DNA from 2 places in the Halobacillus sp. AWH4_228 genome. Region 2 is predicted to be linked to the other one. Evidence: riboswitches for the same ligand, from Rfam matches in the RefSeq annotation. Region 2 holds a riboswitch; the other holds the start of a gene.

The links. A riboswitch is a leader RNA that binds a small molecule or an ion and turns the genes downstream of it on or off. The one in region 2 is predicted to bind lysine.
Region 1: linked by a shared signal. The riboswitch ahead of ACXADP_RS06245 (Na+/H+ antiporter NhaC family protein) and the one ahead of dapA (4-hydroxy-tetrahydrodipicolinate synthase) in region 2 are both predicted to bind lysine.

Annotation. Positions count from the first base shown of each region.
Region 1 is NZ_JBSWTE010000001.1:1,264,715-1,272,258, reverse strand. Features, by position in the region: gene ACXADP_RS06245 (Na+/H+ antiporter NhaC family protein) at 1-900, opposite strand, end outside; lysine riboswitch at 1,035-1,218, opposite strand; gene yunB (sporulation protein YunB) at 1,273-2,049, opposite strand; gene ACXADP_RS06235 (bifunctional metallophosphatase/5'-nucleotidase) at 2,212-3,597, opposite strand; gene ACXADP_RS06230 (sulfite exporter TauE/SafE family protein) at 3,609-4,421, opposite strand; gene sufB (Fe-S cluster assembly protein SufB) at 4,570-5,967, opposite strand; gene sufU (Fe-S cluster assembly sulfur transfer protein SufU) at 6,001-6,444, opposite strand; gene ACXADP_RS06215 (cysteine desulfurase) at 6,434-7,544, opposite strand, start outside.
Region 2 is NZ_JBSWTE010000001.1:444,531-452,074, reverse strand. Features, by position in the region: gene ACXADP_RS02355 (ATP-binding protein) at 1-177, shown strand, start outside; gene ACXADP_RS02350 (response regulator transcription factor) at 174-782, shown strand; gene ACXADP_RS02345 (MFS transporter) at 885-2,141, opposite strand; lysine riboswitch at 2,668-2,845, shown strand; gene dapA (4-hydroxy-tetrahydrodipicolinate synthase) at 2,967-3,872, shown strand; gene ACXADP_RS02335 (branched-chain amino acid aminotransferase) at 3,923-4,984, opposite strand; gene ACXADP_RS02330 (response regulator) at 5,197-5,886, shown strand; gene ACXADP_RS02325 (sensor histidine kinase) at 5,883-6,917, shown strand; gene ACXADP_RS02320 (purine/pyrimidine permease) at 6,958-7,544, shown strand, end outside.

The sequences.
Region 1 (7,544 bases), 820 kb from region 2:
GTTAGCAAAGATGGAAAGGATATCCGCGGTTCCTTCTGAACTTTGAATTCCTGTATAAACCATCATTCCTACTGTACCGATGATCAACGTTACAATCGGCCAGATTAAGTGGGAAATCTTCCCGTTGTCATGCTCCTTGAATTCATTGTTCAAGTCGCCGGGCACATCCCCTCTATCCGGGTTGTGAAGCTCGCCTGTATCCTTGGCTCTGTTTTCGTGCGTTTTCATCGGACCAATATCCAGACGCAGATAAATCGTCAAAAATACAAGAAGCAGTGCTGCAAATACATAGAAGTTTGCCGGGATCATAAGAACAAAAGCTTCAAAAGCCTGATAGTTCGAAATCTCATTGGCTGCAAGAATGCTTCCAATCGTTCCGATAATATAAGCTCCCCAGCTGGATATCGGTGATATGACCGTAATCGGCGCTGAAGTGGAGTCTATATAGTAGGCCAGTTTGGCTCTGGATACTTTATAGCGGTCTGTTACAGGACGTGCGACCTGTCCGACTGCAAGAGCATTAAAGTAGTCATCAATAAAAATGATGATACCTAGAATGGACGGAACGAGCTTGGCCCCTTTTCTCGTCCGGATCCTTTCAACAGCCCATTTACCGAAAGCGCGGCTGCCTCCGGAGGCCGTCATAAAGGCTGTGGCGACTCCGAGCAGAAATAAAAAGGACAAGAGATACAGATTCCCTGTGTTTAACGCCCCTTCGCTGACGAAAATACCGGCAAATATAGACCAGATCAAGCCCAGACCTGCTCCAATATCCATTTGTGTGAGCATGAATGCTCCGACGATAATCCCTATCCCAAGGGACAAGATGACGCGCCTTGTGACTAAGACAAGGATAAGCATAAGTATTGCTGGAACTAAAGAAAAGATGGTTCCTTCCATGTGTTTCCCCTCCGTATATCTTGATGTTACGGGAATGGAAGGCTACTGGTGGGTATAAAATGAGGAATAAAATAAAAAAACAATGACAGAAAATAATCCATCACTGTCTGCAGACAACTTGATTATCCTCCATTTCGATCAGTAGCGCCCCATGCACCCAAAAGCATGCATGACAGTGTATGCCTTCTTCAGGTATACACCAGCGTGTCAAAACTTGACGTGTTCAGCCACACTTCGGCAGGCCTTCCCTTTCACTAATGATCCCGGCTTGTCAAACTCCCATCAGCTACTCATGATGCCTGCGCCTCTACCTCACCGATCTGATAAGGTCACGCATATTCAGTTCTTTGGTATTGTATCAGTGACCGGCCATTATTGCAAGGGCTCCATAGGAAGGGAGAACGAAGGGTTCCCGCCGTCACCTCCGGACATGCCTCCGAAATATTCCGGTACTTCCCCGAGAATCGTAGCCTGGTCGATTGGAATATTGTTGGTGACGACCGTCGTTTCTGTGGAAAAAGGGATGACGATTCGAACATTTACCTCAAAGTGGATGGTCAATTCAAACAAGGCGGCATTGATTCCGTATTCCGTCATTTCAATATCTACTTCAGACTGAACATCTCCAATGACACGCAGCTGTACAGGCACCTTGGGTCCAAGGTTGGCAAGCAGACTGTTGTTGGTAGCCATCCCAATCGGAAGTTCAATGAGTGTTGCGGGCTGTTCCCCCTGCTCTTCCGGAGTCCGATCCGGGTCGAGGTCCGGTTCCAGTGTCGTATCTTCCATCGGCAGTTCACCAAGCTCCATCCGCTTCAGGAAATTTTGGACCCTGATGGTTGTATCCCGGAGAGCTCGGTTGACAAGCACAGAGTTCCATCCCATATAAACGACATTTCCCTGATCATCTTTTTCCATCTTAACCAAGTCATTAAATTGCAGGTCTTCTGCAATCTGTTTGCTTACAGCTTCATTAATGGCATCTCTTGCCAGCTGCTGGGCTTTTGTTTCAGCAATCTCGACCAGCGCCGGCGTCACCCCTCTGTTGATATACCAGAGACTCAGCACCGTGAAAAAGGCGAAAAACAACAGGCTGATGACAATCCGCCTGCCTATGGTGGATCGTTTAGTCACTCGGTTTTTAGGCATACAGGCACCCTCCCCCTCTATATATATGAGGAGCGCCCTTTCTCTAATCACCAAAGATAGTCCCTTTCGCAGAAATACAGGATATCTTTATACATCTCATACAGCACAAGAAGACAATAAAATAATCCCCCTGCCGCTTTCTTTCCCGGCAGGGGGATCATTTTATTTTTTCAGTTCTTTTTTCAGTAAATCCCTTAAGAGTTCCGGCATAAAATACTGCTTCGTTTCTGCATAAGCAATTTCCGGGAAGAAACGACCGAACGTAAATGTGTCTGCTGTAGCAAAGCTGTACGTCTGATCGTATTCCACAGGCTTGCCTTTGTACAGCACTTGAACGACACGCTCTTCTCCGTCCTCATCCTGCCGTCGTTCAATATCAACGCCGGCAAAAACCATTCTGCCTATAACTTCTCCTCTGAAACCGAACCCTTTCAGACGGATTTCCGTCAGCTTCTTCGTATGAGCCGCCCGGATGACTTCAAGAAGTTCATCTCCTCTTAACTCCACCCTGCATGGATTCATCGGATGCGGACAGATCCGGTGAACGTCCTCATACGTAATATCCCCGGCCGGCAGATGGTCCAGAAGAACGCCAGCATTCAACATGGCTATATCAGATGAAGTCCATGTGCGGAGCTGCTCCGTAAGTCTGGACATAAGCGGACTGTCCTGGAACCAGGCAATATGCATCGGCTCTTTCAAATAGGCTACAGGGGTTTCCAGACGGCGTACAGCCTCCCCGCGGATCCACCTTAAGTATTCGGTCACCTGATCGTCTTTTCTCATCTGCTCTGTAGGGACCGCATAAGCTTCTTTCCTGGTGATTTCACCGGCCTCGCAATCCCATTCCAACAGCACCTCCCCGAGATGGGTGCCGTGCTTCCCAGCGGCTGTCAACAGCGTACCTTCTACATGCTCGCCGTTTTGAAAAAGGTGATGCGTGTGGCCTCCGATAATGAGATCAATTCCATTGTACCTTCGTGCGATCTCTTCATCTTCATTGATCCCGAGGTGGGATAATAGAACGACGATGTCTGCTTTTTCCTTCACTTCCGGCAGCAGCTTATCCAGCCAGTCATATGGTGAATGGACGTCCCAGCCAAGTTTCTGATAAAAGGCTTGGAAAGGGGCCGTCAAACCAATGACGGCTACCTTCGTGCCTCGGCTGGAGTGGAGGATATGATACGGTTTGAGCCATTCCGGTGCAGGAGATTCCAAACACTCCAGGTTGGCACAGACCACGTGAAAGTCCGCTTCGTCATAGAGTTTATGAAGGTCCTCTTTGGCAAGTGTAATCCCTTCGTTATTTCCAAGGGTCGCTACGGAATAACCAGCCTGATTCAATAGGTCAACGTTTCCCTTGCCCATCAATCCTTCGGTTATAGGATGAAAACGGTCGACGTGATCGCCGTTATCCAACAGCCAGTAGTCTTCCCCTTTTTGATCATGGATTTTTTTCTTCTCTCGAAAATAGCCGACAATCTGGGGCCAATTCTCAAAGTGACTATGAAGATCACTTGTATAGTATACGTGCAGTTTTTCCTTCATCATCAGTCTCCTCACCCTAACCCTTGCCAGATTAAGCGTATCCCTATCATAATCAGCAGAATCCTTAAGAACCATTCCACTGCTTTCCCGTTCAGGTGACGGTTGATTTCAGCTCCAAGCATCCCTCCTGCATAGGCCCCTGGAATAAACCAGAGCGTGACGCCCCAGTCCACATGCCCCATTGCAACGTGGGTGGCTGAACTCGTGATGCTGGCAAAGAAAATCATAAACATCGATGTAGCCGTCGCGATATGCGGGGGAATATTCAACAGCAGAATCATCGCAGGCACCATCAAAGAACCGCCGCCGATGCCGAGCAGACCCGAGAGCATGCCAACAGCAAAAGACAAGGACAGCCCGAGCCATACAGGCATTTGATAAGTGTACGTTTGTCCATTTATTGTTCTCTCTCTTTTAATCCCGCTTGTGAACAACGGTGTGCCCGGTGGTCTCCTCGGAATAAAAAACAAGAGAGAAACGAGTATCATTACAATCCCAAAAAACAAAGAGAACCCGTCTGTTTTAAAAAATTGATTCAGCCAGGAACCGAAGATGCCTCCAGGAATACTTCCATATAAAAAGATAAAGCCGATTTTTTTATCCACCCGGTTATGCCGGATATACGAAATCGTCGACGACATACCGGTGAAAATCATAACGACCAGTGAAACTCCAACGATGGACTGGGGGCTCACCCAGTCAAAGGCTGGAAGATGATCGGCCAAAAAGAGGAGCACAGGCACTAAAATAACACCGCCGCCGAGGCCGGCGATGCTCCCCACTAAAGCCGTCACAACACCAATCAAAAACATTAAAAGAAACATAAGGGACCTTCCTCAACTCATTATAGATAATATTATAGTATCATGTTTTCTATTCATAAAACATCCTGCCCGCTTCTGCTTCTCCATTCTGTGTCTGCCCACAAAAAAAAGCCGCACAGAACGGGATCTGTGCGGCTTCTGTATTCGATTAACCGATGGAACCTTCCATTTCAAATTTGATCAGGCGGTTCATCTCAACGGCATATTCCATTGGAAGTTCTTTCGTGAATGGCTCGATGAAGCCCATCACGATCATTTCTGTTGCTTCCTCTTCAGAAACACCACGGCTCATCAAGTAGAACAGCTGCTCTTCAGAAACTTTGGAAACTTTCGCTTCGTGCTCAAGAGAGATGTTCTCGTTCATGATTTCGTTGTATGGAATCGTATCTGACGTAGATTCGTTATCCATAATGAGCGTATCACACTCAACGTTGGAACGAGCGCCTTCGGCTTTACGGCCGAACTGCACGATTCCGCGGTAGGTTACTTTACCACCATGCTTGGAGATGGATTTGGAAACGATGGTCGATGACGTATTCGGCGCCAGGTGGTGCATTTTCGCACCGGCATCCTGGTGCTGGCCTTTACCAGCAAGAGCGATGGACAACGTCATACCGCGGGCTCCTTCTCCTTTAAGAAGGACAGCTGGATATTTCATCGTCAACTTGGAACCGAGGTTACCGTCGACCCATTCCATCGTTGCATTGGACTCAGCAACCGCACGCTTCGTAACAAGGTTGTAGACGTTGTTGGCCCAGTTCTGGATCGTTGTATAACGGCAGTACGCATTATCCTTAACGAAAATTTCAACGACCGCACTGTGCAGGGAACTGGACGAATACGTTGGAGCTGTACAGCCTTCTACATAGTGGACAGAAGAACCTTCGTCAGCAATGATCAGCGTACGCTCGAACTGTCCCATGTTTTCAGAGTTGATACGGAAATAGGCTTGAAGCGGCGTTTCCACCTTCGTATTTTTCGGAACATAGATGAAGGAACCACCGGACCAGACCGCAGAGTTCAACGCTGAGAATTTGTTGTCGGATGGAGGAATGACTTTACCGAAATATTCTTTGAAAAGGTCCTCGTTTTCTTTAAGAGCTGAATCGGTATCCTTAAAGATTACACCCATATCTTCCAGGTCTTTCTCCATGTTGTGATAAACCACTTCGGATTCATACTGGGCAGATACACCGGCAAGGTATTTCTGCTCCGCTTCCGGAATTCCAAGACGGTCGAACGTATTCTTGATTTCTTCCGGAACTTCATCCCACGAACGCTCGGAACGTTCGGATGGTTTTACGTAATACGTAATATCATCAAAGTTCAGTTCCTGGAGGTCGCCACCCCACTGTGGCATCGGCATTTTATAAAACTGCTCAAGAGACTTCAGGCGGAAATCAAGCATCCACTTCGGCTCTTCTTTATAATTAGAAATTTGTTCAACGACTTCCTTCGTCAAACCTTTCTGTGTACGGAAAATGGATACGTCTTTTTCGTGGAAACCATATTGGTACTCTCCCACTTCTGGCGCTTTTTTGGCCATGGTACATACCTCCTTTTGGTATTGGCAAAAGCTTTAGTCCTGCTTCTCTTCTCCGACACCTTTTTCCATGGCTTTCCATGCCAGTGTCGCACATTTGATGCGCGCCGGGAACTTGGCTACTCCCTGAAGGGCTTCAATGTCGCCAAGGTCAAGGCCGTCTTCATCAATGTCTTTCCCCTGCATAAGGTCGGAAAACAGCTCGGACATTTTTAATGCTTCATCAACGGGTCTGCCTTTAATCGCCTGCGTCATCATGGATGCGGAGGAAAGGCTGATGGAACAGCCTTCTCCGTCAAACTTCGCTTCCTGGACCAATCCGTCCTCCACTTGCAGGTAAACCTGTATCCGGTCCCCGCAGGTCGGATTGTTCATATCTACGACCATTGGATTTCCTTCAATGGAGCCACGATTGCGCGGGTTTTTATAATGATCCATAATGACTTGACGGTAAAGGGTATCTAGGTTATTAAAAGACATCGCCAAAATACTCCTTTGTTGTTTGTAATCCAGCGACAAGTCGGTCTATATCTTCTTCTGTGTTGTAGAGATAAAAACTTGCTCTGGCCGTAGCTGAAACGTTCAGCCAGCGCATCAGCGGCTGGGCACAGTGATGTCCCGCACGTACAGCCACCCCTTCAGCGTCAAGCACGGTTGCGAGATCGTGAGGGTGGACATCGCCGAGATTGAACGTTACAAGACCGGCACGATGTTCAGGACCGAAAATCTTCATATCGTCCATCTTGTTCATTTCCTGAACCGCATAGGCAGCCAGTTTTTCTTCATGCCTGCGAATGTTATCCAGTCCGATGTCTGAAAGGAAGTCGATCGCTGCGCCAAGACCAACAGCGCCTGCAATGATCGGCGTACCCCCTTCAAATTTCCACGGAAGCTCTTTCCACGTGGAATCATACAGGTTAACAAAATCGATCATCTCACCACCGAATTCAACCGGCTCCATATCATTCAACAAGGCTTTCTTACCGTAGAGAACACCAATGCCGGTCGGACCGCACATTTTGTGGCCGCTGAAGGCGTAAAAGTCAGCATCCAGGTCATGGACGTCGATGCTCATATGAGGGACACTCTGAGCTCCGTCCACGAGCATGACTGCACCTTTACGGTGGGCGATTTCAGCCACTTCCTTCACCGGGTTGATCGTACCAAGTACGTTGGATACATGCATCATTGCTACAATTTTCGTTTTGTCGGTAATCGCTGCTTCTGCATCTTCCAAACGAACGGTTCCATCGGGCTGCATCGGAATATACTTGAGGACAGCGCCTGTTTCTTTGACGACCTGCTGCCACGGGATGATGTTGCTGTGGTGCTCCATCTGAGTAATGACGACTTCGTCACCTTCAGAAAGGTTCGCACGGCCGTAGCTTGATGCTACCGTATTGATCGCTGTCGTTGTACCACGTGTGAAAATGACTTCCTGTGTACTGGAAGCATTTATGAAGCGGCGGACTTTTTCGCGGGCACCTTCATATTCGTCTGTTGCTTTCGTTCCCAGTGTATGAACACCTCTGTGAACGTTGGAATTGTATCCGCGGTAGTATTCATCAAGCTTCTCAATC
Region 2 (7,544 bases):
GACGGCATCGGCCTTCCGGAAACGATGGACCCGTTCCAGGGACACGGCCTGCAGGGAATGCGGGAACGACTGGAGTTTGTAAATGGACGGCTTGATTTGGAAAGTGACCAGGGAACGAAACTGACCCTGCACATTCCCACAGTCATTCAGCAAGGGAAAAAGGAGGAACTCTTATGATTCAAATTGTCATTGCCGAGGATCAGCGCATGCTGCTCGGTGCACTCGGGGCGCTGCTTGATTTAGAAGAGGACATGGAAGTCGTCGGCCAGGCTTCCAACGGTGAAGAAGCCTGCAGCCTCGTCCGCCGTCTGAAACCGGATATCTGCATCATGGATATTGAGATGCCGGTCAAAGATGGGCTGGATGCCGCGGAAGAGTTGTATGAGGAGCCCTGCAAAGTGATCATCCTGACGACTTTTGCCCGTCCCGGTTATTTTGACCGTGCCAGAAGAGCAGGCGTCAGCGGCTATTTGTTGAAAGACAGTCCAAGTGAAGACCTGGCAACAGCCATACGTAAAATTACAGCCGGACAGCGCATCTTCGACCCTGAGCTCGTCGACCTTGCCTTCGCCGATCAAAACCCGCTCACAGAACGGGAGCGGGAAGTGATGCAGCTGATGGCGGACGGCCGAAATACGAAGGACATATCTAAAGCTTTGTTCATTACCCCCGGAACCGTCCGGAACTATGTATCTGTCATTCTGGAGAAGCTGGAGGTTTCCAACCGGATTGAAGCGATTTCCATATTCAAGGAGAAAGGCTGGTACAAAGGACAGCGCTGACGACGAGAACCGGCGTCACCAGTGTCTGTATACAGATATATGTAAAAAAGAGGGTGGTCTTCTGCATACCGGAGGATTCCCCTTTTTTTAATAGAGAGAACTTCAGTCCAGTTCGCGAAGCTCCCTGAAGCGCACATAGACAAAGAGGACATACAGCGTAACAAGTACAGATCCCCCGGCCATGATTTGATGGATCGGCACTCCTGCCGCCAGTATAAGAGAGGTCACGCCGTAGCTCACTGGAACGAGACCCATCGATGCAAGCGAAACAAGACCCATCACCCTGCCCATCATTTTTTCTTCAATGAAACTTTGAAGCACAGAGATGACCGGGATGTTGCAGATAGAGAGACAACATCCGAAGACGACGAGGCACCCAAGGCTGAACCATACCCCTTCTGTGAAGCTTAAAGCGAAAAAAGCGGCTCCGGCAGCCATGAGGGCGGTGAGACTCGTTTTCCCTCTTCTTCTTTTCAAATTAAGGATACCGATGACTACAGATCCGAGCAGCATTCCCACTGCCAGACCTGCCTCAAGAAAGCTGAAGTCAAGGGCCGTGCCATTCAGACGCTGCTTCACAAAGAGAGGCAGCCCCATCGTCATCGGCCCGACCATGAACAGATTCAATAAAATGCTCATTCCGATAATCAAGGAAAGCACACGCGAGTTTTTGACGTAGCGCACGCCTGCCTTGAAAGAGTCCCAGAACGCTTCCTCCTTCTCTCCGGCTTTCTTCTCTTCCTCCACCTTCATAAGAAAAATAAACAGACTTCCGGTAAACAGCATCCCAGCGGTGACCGTGAATACGAGCGCATAACTGCCAAAGGAAACGAGAATGCCTGCCACCATAGGCGCTAGAATGAACGACGTCTGGTTCGTCATTTGAATCACTGAATTTCCACGGGTCAATTGATCCCTGGAAATGATTGACGGTAGAACCGCCCCCTCTGCTGCCCAGAAGAACGCATCTAAAATACCAAAAGCAAACGCAAAGCCGACGAATGTCCAAAGACTGATGTCCCCGAAGAAATACCAGCAGACGAGTCCTGTTAACAGCACCCCCCGCGTGAAATCGGACAGGAACATCAGTTTCGTCCGGCTGAACCGGTCGGCGATTGTTCCACTGACAATCATAAAGACCAGCCGTGGAATACTTGCTGCCACGTACAGCACACCGAGCGAAGCTTCCAGACGAAGCTCATGGACGACATACCAGCTTTGAGTAAATAAAAAGAACGAAATACCGAAACTGGACAACAAGGCCGCTCCCCATAACAGGAGAAAATTTCTATTTCGAAAAATGGAACGCTGTTCTGCCAACGGTGTATCTTTAGAAACGGTAATGGATGAACCGGACATGACTATCCCCACCTTTTTTGTAAGTTCCTTTAAGTGTAAGGAATATCCATGTCCTTCTCGATGTGCCCGGGATGGATTCTTCCTCCGCCTGCAGACGGATTTTATAAAAGGCTCTGTTATTGCTCGGTGTTGTTATTTAACATATGAGCTCCTATCACCCCTTTCTGTCATGGGATTTGTAGGAGGCGGGCTTGGGAATGACTCCCTTTCCGCGGGGTACCGTGGGGTACCGTGAGCCTCCTCAAACTTCGTTCCCCGCGGAAAGCGGACGGTTTTCCCTGCCATCCCATGCTCTGAGTAAACAACGGACCGGACCCTTAATTCCAGACGGAGACGATTTAGTAATCGTTTAAAATATCAACAACAGACTTTAACAGAGCTTTATAAAAAAGATGAGTCGGACATCGGTGCCTGGCGACCATTTTTGTCGAATAGCATGATTTTAGCACTTCCCTGTTGTAAGCAGGCGTTAATTTTGGTACTATTTTTATTAACTAAATAGTTTCTTATTTCAAATTTCATTTGAAGTAAGGATAGAGGTGCAATGACAAGAGTACGCATGTGGAGGAGAATGAGATCCATGGAGGCATGCGGAAAGGGGAAATTGCCGAAGTGTACGGACTCTCATGGTCCTGAAGCTGGGTCTGATGCTCAACAGGCACAGAACTGTCATATAGGAAACTATATGGAGGGCTATCTTACGCAGGAACGGTATAAAAGTTTCTACGGCAGCATCGAAGCCCTTGATGCTGTCGTTTTTGATTTTACTGCCGTATGGCCCTCACGACCTCGAACGTACAAAATACAAGAAAAGGTGTGAGGTTAATGAACTTCGGGCAAGTACTGACAGCGATGGTGACCCCTTTTGACAACGACGAGAATATGGACCTGGAAGCAACGGGAGCTTTAGTCAACCACTTGATCGAGAACGGCAGTGACGGCCTGGTTGTCGGTGGGACGACCGGTGAATCCCCGACACTGACAACGGATGAAAAACTCCAGCTGTTTGAACACGTGGTAGAAGTTGTAAACGGCCGCGTCCCGGTCATCGCCGGTACAGGATCCAATAACACCCGCGCATCCATTGAATTGACGAAAAAAGCCGAACAGACAGGCGTGGATGCCATCATGCTTGTGGCTCCTTATTACAACAAGCCGACACAGGAAGGACTGTACCAGCACTTCTCAAAAATTGCCGCAGCCACTTCCCTTCCGGTCATGCTGTACAACATTCCGGGACGCAGTGTCGTCAACATGGAACCGGAAACGATTATCCGCCTTTCTGAAATTGACAACATCGTTTCCGTAAAAGAAGCGAGCGGTGACCTGGAAGCCGCGGCGGAAATCATCCGTGAAACAGACCGTGACTTTTCGGTATACAGCGGGGAAGATTCCAACACCCTTCCGTTTGTCGCCATCGGAGGAACCGGCATCGTCTCCGTCTCCTCCCATATCATCGGGAATGAGATGCAGCAGATGATTCAGAGTTTCAGAGAAGGAGACGCCCCATTTGCCGCGCGTCTTCATCAAAAGCTTCTCCCTGTCATGCACGCTGTTTTCTCAGCGCCGAGTCCCTCCCCGGTCAAGGCGGTGTTGAATGAAATGGGCGTTCATACCGGAGGCGTCCGCCTCCCGCTCCTTCCCTTAACGGAAGAAGAGACCGCCCGCGTCATGGAGACCTACAACAGTCTTCAGCCTAAAGAAGCACCAAAAGCCCATATGGTCGGTTGACAGAAAAAAGGCTGCCGGGAACATGTTCCCGGCAGCCTTTTTCTGCTTTCTTATACTTCGATGGTCCAACCGAAGCTGTCTTCTTTTCTTCCACGCTGAATGCCTGTAATCGTATCATACAGCTCCTGGGAGAGCGCACCGATTTCGTGGTCGTTGATCACCATTTTCTTCCCAAGCCAGTTCAACTCACCGACGGGAGAAATGACGGCCGCAGTTCCAGTTCCGAACGCTTCCTCCAGTTTTCCCTGTTCATACGCTTCATACAACTCTTCAATAGAGATGCGGCGTTCGGTCACTGGAATGTCCCATTCTTTCAGTACTTCAATGATTGATGTTCGTGTAATCCCCTGCAGAATGCTTCCGCTCAAAGCAGGGGTCACAATTTCCCCATCGATTTTAAAGAAGATGTTCATGCTGCCGACTTCTTCAATGTAGCGCTTTTCCACACCATCCAGCCAAAGGACGTCAGCATTGCCTTCCTTCGCTGCCTTCGCCTGGGCCTGATAGCCGGACGAATAGTTACCGGCGGTTTTAGCCATTCCGGTTCCGCCTTTGACGGCTCTTGTGAACTGGTCTTCCACATTAATGGTAACCGGCTTGATTCCTCCGGAGAAGTACGGACCGACCGGTGACATGATGATCATGAGCTTATACGATTTGGACGGAGCAACAGCGAGGCTCGGTTCCGTAGCGATGATGAACGGACGGATGTATAGCGAAGTTCCCTCAAATTCCGGTACCCAGTCCTTTTCCAGAGCGACAAGCTCCTTCAAGTAGCCCAGTACCTCGGCTTCATCGACAGGTGGGATGCTGAGACGGTCACCGGATAGGTTCAGGCGCTCAAAGTTCTTTTCCGGACGGAACAGCAGGACACGTCCGTCGTCTGTCCGGTAGGCTTTCAATCCTTCAAATACAGTCTGCCCGTAATGGAAGATCATGGCGGCCGGATCAAGCGTCAGCGGCTCGTAAGGAACGATGCGGGGCTCGTGCCAGCCCTTCCCTTCTTCATAATCCATTACAAACATATGATCCGTGAACGTTCTTCCAAAAGGAATCTGCTCCGTTTCGGGTTTCTCCTTTTTATAGGCGGCTTCGACGATTGGTAGGGACATAGATAAGACTCCTTTTCGATTGGTTTCACCTGCCATCACAGGCGGAAATATTAGTACTCATTGTACGCCCTCCTTCAAACAAATGAAAGAGGAAGATGCTGAAATGTTCAAAAAATTCACCGCGGTCACGCGTTACAAAAGTACAATAGGGAATCCCTCGCTTGTCTGCTATAATAGCAAAAGGTAAATAACGGAAAAACGGAGGGATCGATGTGTTTGATGTACTGTTGATTGAAGATGACCGGACATTGTTTCAGGAAATGCAGGAAAGGCTGTCACAGTGGTCGTATGCGGTTCACGGGGTGCAGGATTTCAGCCGGGTGATGGAAGTATTCACGTCCGTTGAACCGCAGCTTGTGATCATCGATATCCAGCTCCCGAAGTTCGATGGCTTCCACTGGTGCCGGATGATCCGGGAGCATTCCAACGTCCCCATCATCTTTCTTTCCTCCAGGGATCACCCGACGGATATGGTCATGTCGATGAATCTTGGAGCCGATGATTTTGTACAGAAACCGTTCCACTTTGAAGTATTGATCGCTAAAATCCAGGCCATTCTCCGACGTGTCTACAACTACAACACCCACGCCTCTGAACTGCAGACGTGGTTTGGCGCAACGGTGGACTTTGAGCGGGGCCGGGTGACGGCAAACGATACGTCCATTGATTTAACAAAAAATGAAAGCTTCATTTTAAAGCAGCTGCTCGAAAAAAAGAACAAAGTGGTCTCCCGTGAGGAAATCATTCAAAAGCTGTGGGAGGATGAACGATTCGTGAGTGACAATACACTCACAGTCAATGTGAACCGGCTGCGCAGACGGCTGAATGAGATCGGTCTGGAACACGTCATCGAAACAAAAGTCGGGCAAGGGTATACAGCCAGAGACGAGGCAGGCTCATGATTTTCACCTATATGCGGGAAAAGCTGAGCTGGATTCTGCTGTTCATGTCCCTTCAATTGCTTGCCCTCCTTATTGGATACCTCGACTCGTCCCTCCCATTCCGTGCCGTTACGTATTACATATTTTTATCGCTGATCATTTTCAGCGTGTTTCTGCTCCTCCGTTTCCAGAAGGAGACCCGGTTTTACAAGCAGTTGGCGGAGCGGGACAATGACCTTGATCTGACCACGATTCCTGAAGCTGAGAGTCCCTTGGAGTCCGTCATTGAAACGAGCATCCGGGAGCAGCTGGAACGATTGAAAAAGGAAGCTGCCCATCATCAGGATCTTCTGCAGGAGGAAAAAGATGACCTGCTCGGATGGATCCATGAAGTGAAAACGCCGATGACTGCGATGAAGCTGATGATCGAAGGGATTGAAGACTACCCGCTGCGCTCGCGTCTGACCTATGAATGGATGCGGATCCATCTTCTGCTCGACCAGCAGCTGCACCGGAAGCGGATCCCTTTTATTGAAAATGACTTATACATAGAAGAAACCGCGCTCGAGCCTTTATTGTTCAGTGAAATTAAAACCTTGAAATCGTGGTGCATGCAGAAAGGCATCGGCTTTGACCTTGAGCTGGATCAGAAATCTGTTCTGACCGATGCGAAATGGCTCTCCTTTATGATCCGTCAATTGCTATCGAACGCCATTAAATACAGCCCTTCCTCAGACATTACGGTAACAAGCGGCAGAAAGAGTGGCCGATCTTTTCTTACGGTTGCTGATCAAGGGCGGGGCATAGCAGCACAGGACAGTCCACGCATTTTCGAAAAAGGGTTCACGTCAACAACCGCTCACCAAACTGAAGCAGCATCGGGGATGGGCCTTTACCTCGTTGACCGCATCCGCCGCCCGTTGAACATTGAACTGGATGTTCAATCGGAACCCGGCCTGGGATCCACGTTCACGCTTTGGTTCCCGGAACCGAATACGTTCACCAAGATCAGGAACCGCCCGGATCGTCCCCCACAACAGGATAGAAAGTGATACACTCATAGTTATTCTTTACCACTGTTTTTTTGAGGGAGTGTTAACATTGAATCAAACCAGTCCGGCAGCCAACCTGCTTGAAACCATCCAATGGTTCGTCTTTCTGCTTGCTAATGCGGTTGCGCTGCCGATTGTGATCGGATCGATTTATCAATTAGACTACATAGAAACCGCCGGATTGATCCAGCGGACCTTCTTTACCGTTGGGATCGCTTCCATGCTTCAAGGGCTTTTCGGCCACCGTCTGCCGATCATGGAAATTCCCGCAGGCATCTGGGTCAGTATCTTTACCGTTATGGCCATGACCGGTGCAGAAGCAGGCGGCAGTTATACAGGAACACTTCAGGCGCTGGAGATGACGATGATCATGACAGGCGGTTTTTTGTTCCTGTTTGGGGCGTTTAAAGTGTCGCAGAAAATCCTGCCCATCTTCACTCCTCTTGTGACAGGGGCATTCTTCCTGTTCTTGACCGTACAACTGAGTGGAACGCTGCTGAAAGGGATGCTCGGGCTGCAGGGAGACAGTGGAACAATCCAGGGAACGACCGCAGTCCTTGCCTTTCTGACGTTCTTTATTGTGCTCGGATTATCGACGTTTGCCAGAGGATGGCTGAGCAGCTATGC